One region of the Azospira restricta genome, then DNA from elsewhere that is predicted to be linked to it. Evidence: predicted binding sites of a transcription regulator. Region 1 holds the regulator's gene; the other holds the start of a gene.
What was found. Region 1 encodes FNR, which switches genes on or off when oxygen is low (the NO sensors DNR and NnrR bind a similar motif). Its sites were predicted from a motif close to TTGANCTAGNTCAA; they were not measured.
Positions count from the first base shown of each region.

Region 2: the regulator FNR is predicted to act here: its motif matches at 1,815-1,828, upstream of paaK (phenylacetate--CoA ligase PaaK).

Region 1 covers NZ_CP064781.1:3,320,899-3,325,349, forward strand. The annotation lists gene hemN (oxygen-independent coproporphyrinogen III oxidase) at 1-1,242, opposite strand, end outside; gene fnr (fumarate/nitrate reduction transcriptional regulator Fnr) at 1,346-2,095, shown strand; gene IWH25_RS15850 (SirB2 family protein) at 2,124-2,519, opposite strand; gene IWH25_RS15855 (NnrS family protein) at 2,524-3,732, opposite strand; gene IWH25_RS15860 (hypothetical protein) at 3,729-4,451, opposite strand, start outside.
Region 2 covers NZ_CP064781.1:1,675,340-1,679,790, reverse strand. The annotation lists gene secD (protein translocase subunit SecD) at 1-786, shown strand, start outside; gene secF (protein translocase subunit SecF) at 799-1,743, shown strand; gene paaK (phenylacetate--CoA ligase PaaK) at 1,904-3,211, shown strand; partial or broken gene IWH25_RS19300 (FRG domain-containing protein) at 3,310-3,702, shown strand; gene IWH25_RS19040 (hypothetical protein) at 3,892-4,092, shown strand; gene IWH25_RS08205 (DUF2322 family protein) at 4,328-4,451, opposite strand, start outside.

The DNA of each region.
Region 1 (4,451 bases):
GAGGTCCTCGAGCTCCGCGGCGAAGTACTTGCGGAAGTCGATCAGGTGGGCGATCTCGATCGATTCGAGCGACAGCTCGAAGTGGCACATCAGCGCCTGGATGATCGCGCGACGGAGGATGTCGTCGGCCGACAGCTCGATGCCGCGATAGACGGGCAGGATACCGGCGTCGAGGCGGTCGTAGTACTCGTCGAGCGTCTTCACGTTCTGCTCGTAGGTCGGCCCGACCTTGCCGATCGCCGAGATGCCGAAGGCCAGCAGGTCGCAGTCGGCGTAGGTCGAGTAGCCCTGGAAGTTGCGGTGCAGCCGGCCCTGGCGCTGGGCGACGGCGAGCTCGTCCTCGGGCTTGGCGAAGTGGTCCATGCCGATGTAGACGTAGCCGGCCTCCGTCAGCTTGCGGATCGCCAGCGACAGGATCTGCATCTTGGTGTCGGGCGACGGCAGGTCGGCGTCGGCGATCCGGCGCTGCGGCTTGAACAGGCTCGGCAGGTGCGCGTAGTTGTAGATCGACAGGCGGTCGGGGTCCATCGCCAGCACGCGCTCGAGCGTACGGTTGAAGCCCATCACCGTCTGGAACGGCAGGCCGTAGATCAGGTCGATCGACACCGACTTGAAGCCGTTGCCGCGCGCGGCGCGGATCACGGTCTCGGTTTCCTCTTCGGTCTGGATGCGGTTGACCGCCTGCTGCACGCGCTCGTCGAAGTCCTGCACGCCGAGGCTCATGCGGTTGAAGCCGAGCTCGCCGAGGAGCTGCACGGTGGCGACGTCGACCTTGCGCGGGTCGACCTCGATCGAGTATTCGCCGCCGTCGAGCAGGTTGAAGTGCTTGCGGGTCGAGGCCATCAGCTGCCGCATCTCGTCGTGCGAGAGGAAGGTCGGCGTGCCGCCGCCCCAGTGCAGCTGGATGACGTCGTGCGTGCCGTCCAGGTACTGGCTCTGCAGGTCCAGCTCTTTCGCCAGGTATTTCAGGTACTTGGCCGAGCGCCCGTGATCCTTGGTGATGATCTTGTTGCAGGCGCAGTAGTAGCAGATGGTGTTGCAGAACGGGATATGGAAGTACAATGACAGCGGTCGGCTGATGCCGCCGATGTTGCGCTTTCCCAGCCAGAGCTTGTAGGCCTCCGCATCGAAGGCCTCGACGAAGCGGTCCGCGGTCGGGTACGACGTGTAGCGGGGACCGTTGATGTCGAAGCGGCGGAGAATCTGCGGGTCGAAGACGAGGTTGGGTGCGGCGAAGTTCATTGGTGTTGAGCGGTTGGTGTGCTACGGATTATCGTGTGCCCCGTAAACGCGCACGTTGACATGGATCAAAGGGGCTTTAGACCCCTCAAACGCCGGAGCGGAAATGCCTAACAGAAAGATCGCAACCCCGATTTCGCTGGTCGAAGTGAAGACGGCGTGCTCCAACTGTAACCTGCACGAACTCTGCCTGCCAATGGGGCTCTCCCACGACGAGGTGGAAAAGCTCGACGAACTCGTTTCCAACCGCCGCCGGCTGAAGCGCGGCGAGCACCTGTACCGCGCCGGCGAGCCGTTCGACTCGATCTTCGCGGTGCGCAGCGGCTTCTTCAAGACCGACGTGCTGCTCGAGGACGGCCGCGAACAGGTCACCGGCTTCCAGATGACCGGCGAGCTGCTCGGCCTCGACGGCATCAGCACCGAAATCCATTCCTGCAACGCGGTCGCGCTGGAAGACAGCGAAGTGTGCGCGATCCCGTTCTCGCACCTCGAAGGCCTGTCGCGCGAGATCCACACGCTGCAGCACCATTTCCACAAGGTGATGAGCCGCGAGATCGTCCGCGACCACGGCGTGATGATGCTGCTCGGCACGATGCGCGCCGAGGAACGGCTGGCCGCCTTCCTGCTCAACCTGTCGCAGCGCTTCACCGCGCGCGGCTACTCGCCGGCCGAGTTCTACCTGCGCATGACGCGCGAGGAGATCGGCAGCTACCTCGGCCTGAAGCTGGAGACCGTCAGCCGCGCCTTCTCCCGCTTCCAGGAGGAAGGCCTGATCGCCGTGCAGCAGAAGCACGTGCGCATCCTCAACATCCCCGGTCTCAAGCAGTTGATGAACCACCAGCAGGGCCGCGGCTGAACCGCCGACCACCCTGCCCCGCGCCGCCCTAGCCGGCGAGCAGCGCCAGCACGCCGCGCGGGTCGCGCGTCAGCGCCACCGACACGATGTAGGCGAAGGCCGCCAGCGCGGCGACGAACCAGGCTGCGCGCTGCGCCTTGGTACGCCCGCGCTTCAGCGCCATCATGCCGAAGCCGATGTAGGCGAGCAGGCCGATGACCTTGGCGGTCAGCCAGGACAACACGAACGGGTACTGCGCGCTGATTATCACCATCGCCAGCGCGCTGCCGAGCAGGATGGTGTCGATCACGTGCGGCAGCACCTTCGCCAGCCGCGTCTGCAGGAGCGGCGACGCGCGCAGCATGAGCAGGCCGCGCAGCAGGAAGCCGGTGCCGGAAAGCGCCACCGCGGTGACGTGGATGTGCTTGAGGATCAGATAGCTCATCGACCTAGCCTGCTCGCCCGTCGGGGCGGGGTTTGAGGAACATCGGCAGGTGCACGCGGCCCCACATGCCGAACACGCCCAGCCAGCCGAGCGCACTGAGCCAGACCGGATTGAAGGCGCCGAGTTCCGTCGCCCATTCGCCGCCGATGCGCAGCAGCGCCACCCCCTGGAACAGCCAGAACAGCCGCCAGGCCCAGACGTCCGACGAGATCAGCCGGCCGGAATGGCCGAGCGTCACCCGCGTCGCCATGCCGACCAGGATCGACGCGAAATAGCCGACGGTCAGCGCGTGCAGCGGCGCCCTACCGCCCCAGCCGCTGCCGGCGAACGCCGCCAGACTCTGCGCGGCGAAGAGCAGGAAGGCGACGCCGAGCCAGACGCCGGCCAAGTGGTGCATTGCCAGCAGGTGCGAGACGAAGGCCTTGCGCAGCTGCCAGCGCCACGACAGCCAGAGTGCGGTGGTGCCGCCGGCGAGGTCCGGCAGCCACAGCCAGGCGCGCAGCTCGCCGACCGCCAGTGCCGCGTGCAGCGCGCAGCAGCCGAGTACGATCCAGTACGGCGTGCGGCCGCGGTATTCGTCGTAGCCGCGGATGACGCTGCCGGAGAAGAACGGCAGCATGCGGTAGGTAACGGTGAAGAAGACCGGCACCAGGAACAGCCAGAGGCCGATCTCGATCGCCGCCGCGACCAGCGCCGGCTGCGTGAATGCGATGCCGGCAGCGAACAGCACGAGGCCGCCGCCGCCGCCGGCGAGCGCGGCCAGCACCACCCAGGCATGCGTCTTGTGCTCGCTGATCGAGCTGTGCACGCTGGCGAACAGCGCGCGCCAGCCGAGCCCCCAGCCGGCGGCGGCGACCAGCATGCCGAGCGGCAGCAGCGGCGCCGCGGCAAGGCCGGCGTAGAACAGCCCCCAGCCGGCGGCGAGGACGACGAAGGCCGGCACGTACTGCCGCTGCTCGAGCGGCCCCTGCGCCACCCACTTCGGCAGCGCCGTCATCAGGAAGCCGAAGATGAAGAAGGTGAACAGTCCGTACAGCATCAGCGCCGCGTGCAGCCAGGTCGCCGGCGCCGGCCACGGCAGCGGCGCGTAGAGGCCGGCGTAGCGGGCACCGAGGTCGCTCGCCCAGAAGGCCATGCCGAACAGCGCCTGCAGCCCGCCGGCGAAGAACATCACGCGGTGCGGCGCGGCGAAGAAGACGTGGCGCAGGTTCATGCCCGGCCTCCCGCGAGTTCCGCCAGCCGGCGGTCGACCAGCGCCGCATGGCGGCGGTAGACGCCGAGCGCGGCGAACAGGTTGGCGGCGAGCAGCGCCGCCGACAGCGCCAGCGCCAGCCCGGCCGGCCGCGCCAGCCACGCCGGCCAGAGCACGGCGGCGGCGAGCAGCGCGCAGGCGGCGAAATGCACGCGCATCTGCCGCTGCATCGGCGGCTCGGCGAGCACCGCCTTCATGTTCGGCGCCGTCACCTTGCCGCGGCCGCGATTCTGCAGATGCAGCCAGACCAGGAAGGGGACGATCTTGTAGAGCATGCCGACGACCACCGACATGTAGCCGCCGGCGAGCACCAGCACGCCGAACAGCAGCGGCCATTCGTCGCGTTCGCCGATGGCCGGCACCAGCGCCGCCAGCGCCCACAGCAGGCAGGCCGCGAGCCCGCAGAGCAGGCCGCCGCGCCACAGGCGCTGCGTCGCGTCGGGGCGCGCCCGCTTGCTGCGCGCCTGCAGCCACAGCGTCATCGCGCAGAAGGCCGCCGCCAGCCAGACCAGCAGCGCCTGCAGCAGCTCGCCGGCGACGGCGCGGCCGGACAGCGTCGCCGCCGCCAGCAGCGTCGCCGCCGCGAACAGCACGCCGCCGAAGGCGCGGCTGAACCAGCGCGGATAGAGCGGCGTCAGCTGGAACATCGGCACGACGACGTAGGCCACTGCCGAGAGCAG
Region 2 (4,451 bases), 1.6 Mb from region 1:
ACGCGCGAGAGCGTCGGCAAGCGGATGGCGATCCTGCTGATCGAGAAGGGCAAGGGCGAGGTCATCACCGCGCCGGTGATCCGCACCGAGATCGGCGGCGGCCGCGTGCAGATCTCCGGCCGCATGAGCACGGTCGAGGCCAACGACACCGCGCTGCTGCTGCGCGCGGGTTCGCTCGCCGCACCGATGGAGATCATCGAGGAACGCACGATCGGTCCGTCGCTCGGCGCCGAGAACATCAAGAAGGGCTTCGATTCGACGCTGTGGGGCTTCGCCGCGATCGCCGCCTTCATGATCGCCTACTACATGCTGTTCGGCTTCATCTCGGTGGTCGCGCTGTCGGCCAACCTGCTCTTCCTGGTCGCGCTGCTGTCGATGCTGCAGGCGACGCTGACGCTGCCCGGCATCGCCGCGATCGCGCTGACGCTGGGCATGGCGATCGACGCCAACGTGCTGATCAACGAGCGCATCCGCGAGGAGCTGAGGAACGGCGCGACGCCGCAGGCGGCGATCGCCGCCGGCTACGAGCGCGCCTTCGACACCATCCTCGACTCGAACATCACGACGCTGATCGCCGGCCTGGCGCTGCTGATCTTCGGCTCCGGCCCGGTGCGCGGCTTCGCGGTGGTGCACTGCCTCGGCATCCTGACCTCGATCTTCTCGGCGGTGGTCGTCTCGCGCGCGCTGGTGAACCTGATCTACGGCCGCCGCAAGAAGCTCGCCTCGCTGGCCATCGGCCAGGTCTGGAAACCCGGCAACAGCGCAGCCGCCGCTGCCGGCCAATAAGGGGAACGCACCATGGAATTCTTCCGCATCCGTAAAGACATCCCCTTCATGCGCCATGCGCTGGTGTTCAACGTCATTTCGTTGCTCACCTTCCTGCTGGCGGTGTTCTTCCTCGCCACGCGCGGCCTGCACCTGTCGGTCGAATTCACCGGCGGCACGCTGATCGAGGTCAGCTACCAGCAGGCGGCCGACCTCGGCAAGATCCGCGGCGCGCTCGGCAAGGCCGGGCACAGCGACTTCGCGGTGCAGAACTTCGGCTCCTCGCGCGACGTGCTGATCCGGCTGCCGCTGAAGGCCGAGCAGAACACCGCGCGCATGGGCGAGGCGGTGATGGCCGCGCTCAACGAGGGCGCGCCGGGGGCGACGCTGTCGCGCGTCGAGTTCGTCGGCCCGCAGGTCGGCAAGGAGCTCGCCGAGAACGGCGCGCTGGCGCTGCTGCTGGTCATCGTCGGCATCATGATCTACCTCGCCTTCCGCTTCGAATGGCGCTTCTCGGTATCGGCGATCATCGCCAACCTGCACGACGTGATCATCATCCTCGGCTTCTTCGCCTTCTTCCAGTGGGAGTTCTCGCTGTCGGTGCTGGCGGCGGTACTGGCCGTGCTCGGCTACTCGGTGAACGAATCGGTGGTCGTCTTCGACCGCGTCCGCGAGACCTTCAGGAAGGTGCGCGGCCTGTCCACGCCGCAGGTGCTCGACCACGCGATCACCAGCACGATCAGCCGCACCATCATCACGCACGGCTCGACGCAGATGATGGTGCTGTCGATGCTGATCTTCGGCGGCGAGACGCTGTACTACTTCGCGCTGGCGCTGACCATCGGCATCTGCTTCGGCATCTACTCGTCGGTGCTGGTCGCGGCGCCGCTGGTGATGTGGCTGGGCGTCTCGCGCGAGCAGTTCGTCAAGCCGAAGAAGCAGGTCGAGGGCGCCAACGAGGACGGCGCGGTGGTCTGATCCGCCCCCCGACTCCCGGCATGCCGCGAAGGCGGGCAGCTCCCACTGCCCGCCTTCGTCGTTTTCGCGACTTGATCCGCCTCAAACACCGCGCCGGCGCCAGCGGCTAGGATTACCCCTTTCGCGGGCAAGGTCTTGCCCGGATTTGCGGGAGCCCTGCATGACGGCCGGTCCGAACACGACACTTGAACCCATCGAGCGCGCCAGCCGCGACGAGATCGTCGCGCTGCAGACGGCGCGGCTGAAGCAGACGCTGGCGCACGCCTACGCCAAGGTCCCGGCCTACCGCGCCAAGTTCGACGCCGCCGGCGTGCATCCCGACGACCTGAAGACGCTCGCCGACCTCGCCCGCTTCCCGTTCACGACCAAGCAGGACCTGCGCGACCACTACCCCTACGGGATGTTCGCGGTGCCGCTGAAGGAGGTCGTGCGCATCCACGCCTCCAGCGGCACCACCGGCAAGCAGACGGTCGTCGGCTACACGAGGAACGACCTCGACATGTGGGCCGGCGTCATGGCCCGTTCCCTCCGGGCCGCCGGCGCCGGCCCCGACGACATCGTGCAGATCGCCCACGCCTACGGCCTCTTTACCGGCGGCTTCGGCGTCCATTACGGCGCCGAGCGCCTCGGCTGCACGGTGATCCCGATGGGTGGCGGGCAGACCGCGAAGCAGGTGCAGCTGATCCGCGACTTCAAGCCGACGATGATCGTCGCCACCCCGTCGTATGCGCTCAACGTCGCCGACGAATTCGTCCGCCAGGGCCTCGACCCGGCGGCGTGCAGCCTGCGCCTCGGCTGCTTCGGCGCCGAACCGTGGGGCGAAGGCATGCGCAGCGAGATCCAGACGCGCCTGGGCATCGACGCGATGGACCTCTACGGCCTCTCGGAAGTGGTCGGCCCGGGCGTCGCCTGCGAGTGCATCGAAGCGAAGGACGGCCCGGTGATCTGGGAGGACCACTTCTACCCCGAGATCATCGACCCGGAAAGTGGCCGGGTGCTGCCCGACGGCGAGGCCGGCGAGCTGGTGTTCACCTCGCTGACCAAGGAAGCGCTGCCGGTGATCCGCTACCGCACGCGCGACCTCGCCCGCCTGCTGCCGCCGACGGCGCGCGCGTTCCGCCGCATGAGCAAGGTCGCCGCGCGTTCCGACGACATGCTGATCATCCGCGGCGTGAACCTCTTCCCCGGCCACATCGAGGAACTGATCCTGAAGCAGCCGCAGCTCTCCGGCCACTACCTGCTCGAAGTCTTCCGCGAGGGACCGCTCGACCAGATGGAGGTGCTGGTCGAGGTGAAGCCGGAATTCGCGCACGCCAGCGGCGAGATGAAGCAGGCAACGGCGAAGGGCCTGCAGCACGAGATCAAGGGCTGGCTCGGCGTCACCACGCGCGTCAGCATCCTCGACCCGGGGCATCTGCCGCGGCCGGAGGGGAAGGCGCGGCGGGTGATCGACAAGCGGGCAGTCTAGGCTCGACTCAAAAGTCCGGCAGTTGGTGCTCCGGTGGCGGCGTAGTGCGAAATTCCGAGTCTGGCCCCTATAATTTTTGACTCGCAATCGGGATACGTATGTCTAAAACTCCACGCTGGATAGAACAACATATAGGTGATGGCCTCTGGGAGGTGGAATTCTCGTCATGGAAGTACTTCCATGACTATGTTCGCCAAGAGATGCTTGACTACGCTCACTACGTGTGGAGAGGTCAGCGCGACTCTGCATGGAGGTTAGAGTCAAGCCTAGATCGCCTCCTTCGAGCAAAACCCCCCTCCCACCGCCCGCGGCTTGCAACATCTCATTTGCATAACTTTAAATATGCCGTGCGGGGCCGTCGAGGTGCCAACCCTTCGCGCATTGAGGACGAAAACGAATGGTGGGCTCTTGGGCAACATCATGGGCTAGCTACCCCTCTCTTGGATTGGACTGAGTCACCTTTCGTAGCGCTGTACTTTGCATTCGAGAAGCCTCAGAAGCCTACTTCAGGAAAACGTGCGGTCTGGGCCCTGAATCCCAGCACTAAGAAGAATCAGGAGCTTCGAGAGGCGCATAAAGGCGAGGGACGACCTCCGCTACTTGAAGTAGTCCGACCGCACCAAGATGAAAATGCGCGATTGGTAAGCCAAAGCGGCCTTTTTACCCGAGCGCCGCTAGGCATGACCGTCGACGGCTGGATTCAACAGCATTTTTCCGGTGATAGATCAGGCGTGCTATTAAAATTGGTTTTCCCGGAAAAAGAGCGTGGTGAGTGCCTAAGGACACTCAACAAGATGAACATCAACCACATTACTCTCTTCCCCGATCTGTATGGAGCCGGGCAGCATTGCAACAAGACGTTGGAAATTGATAAATACTAGCGCGACCCATCATTCCACCGGACCTACGCGAAAAGCCGCGCAGGATGGTGGTTTCAACCGTTGACCATCCGCTTTTCGAATCTCCGACCGTCCCCTTTACGCCGGACTCCGCCTCCAGCCCCTCACCAGATCGGCCGATTATGGCTTGTCAGCAGGCGTGTAACGGCGACTAACCCGAGAAAAAGAAAGCCCCCGGCACCGCGAGCGCCGGGGGCTTTCTCCTGCCTGCGGCCGATCAGACCGCGAAAACGTGCTTCACGCGCAGCGTCGCCTTCTGCTCGGCGACCTCGAACAGCCGGTCGATGTTCGGGTGCTTGCCCGGATGCAGGCGCGCGTCCTCGGTGTGCTCGGCGTAGAGT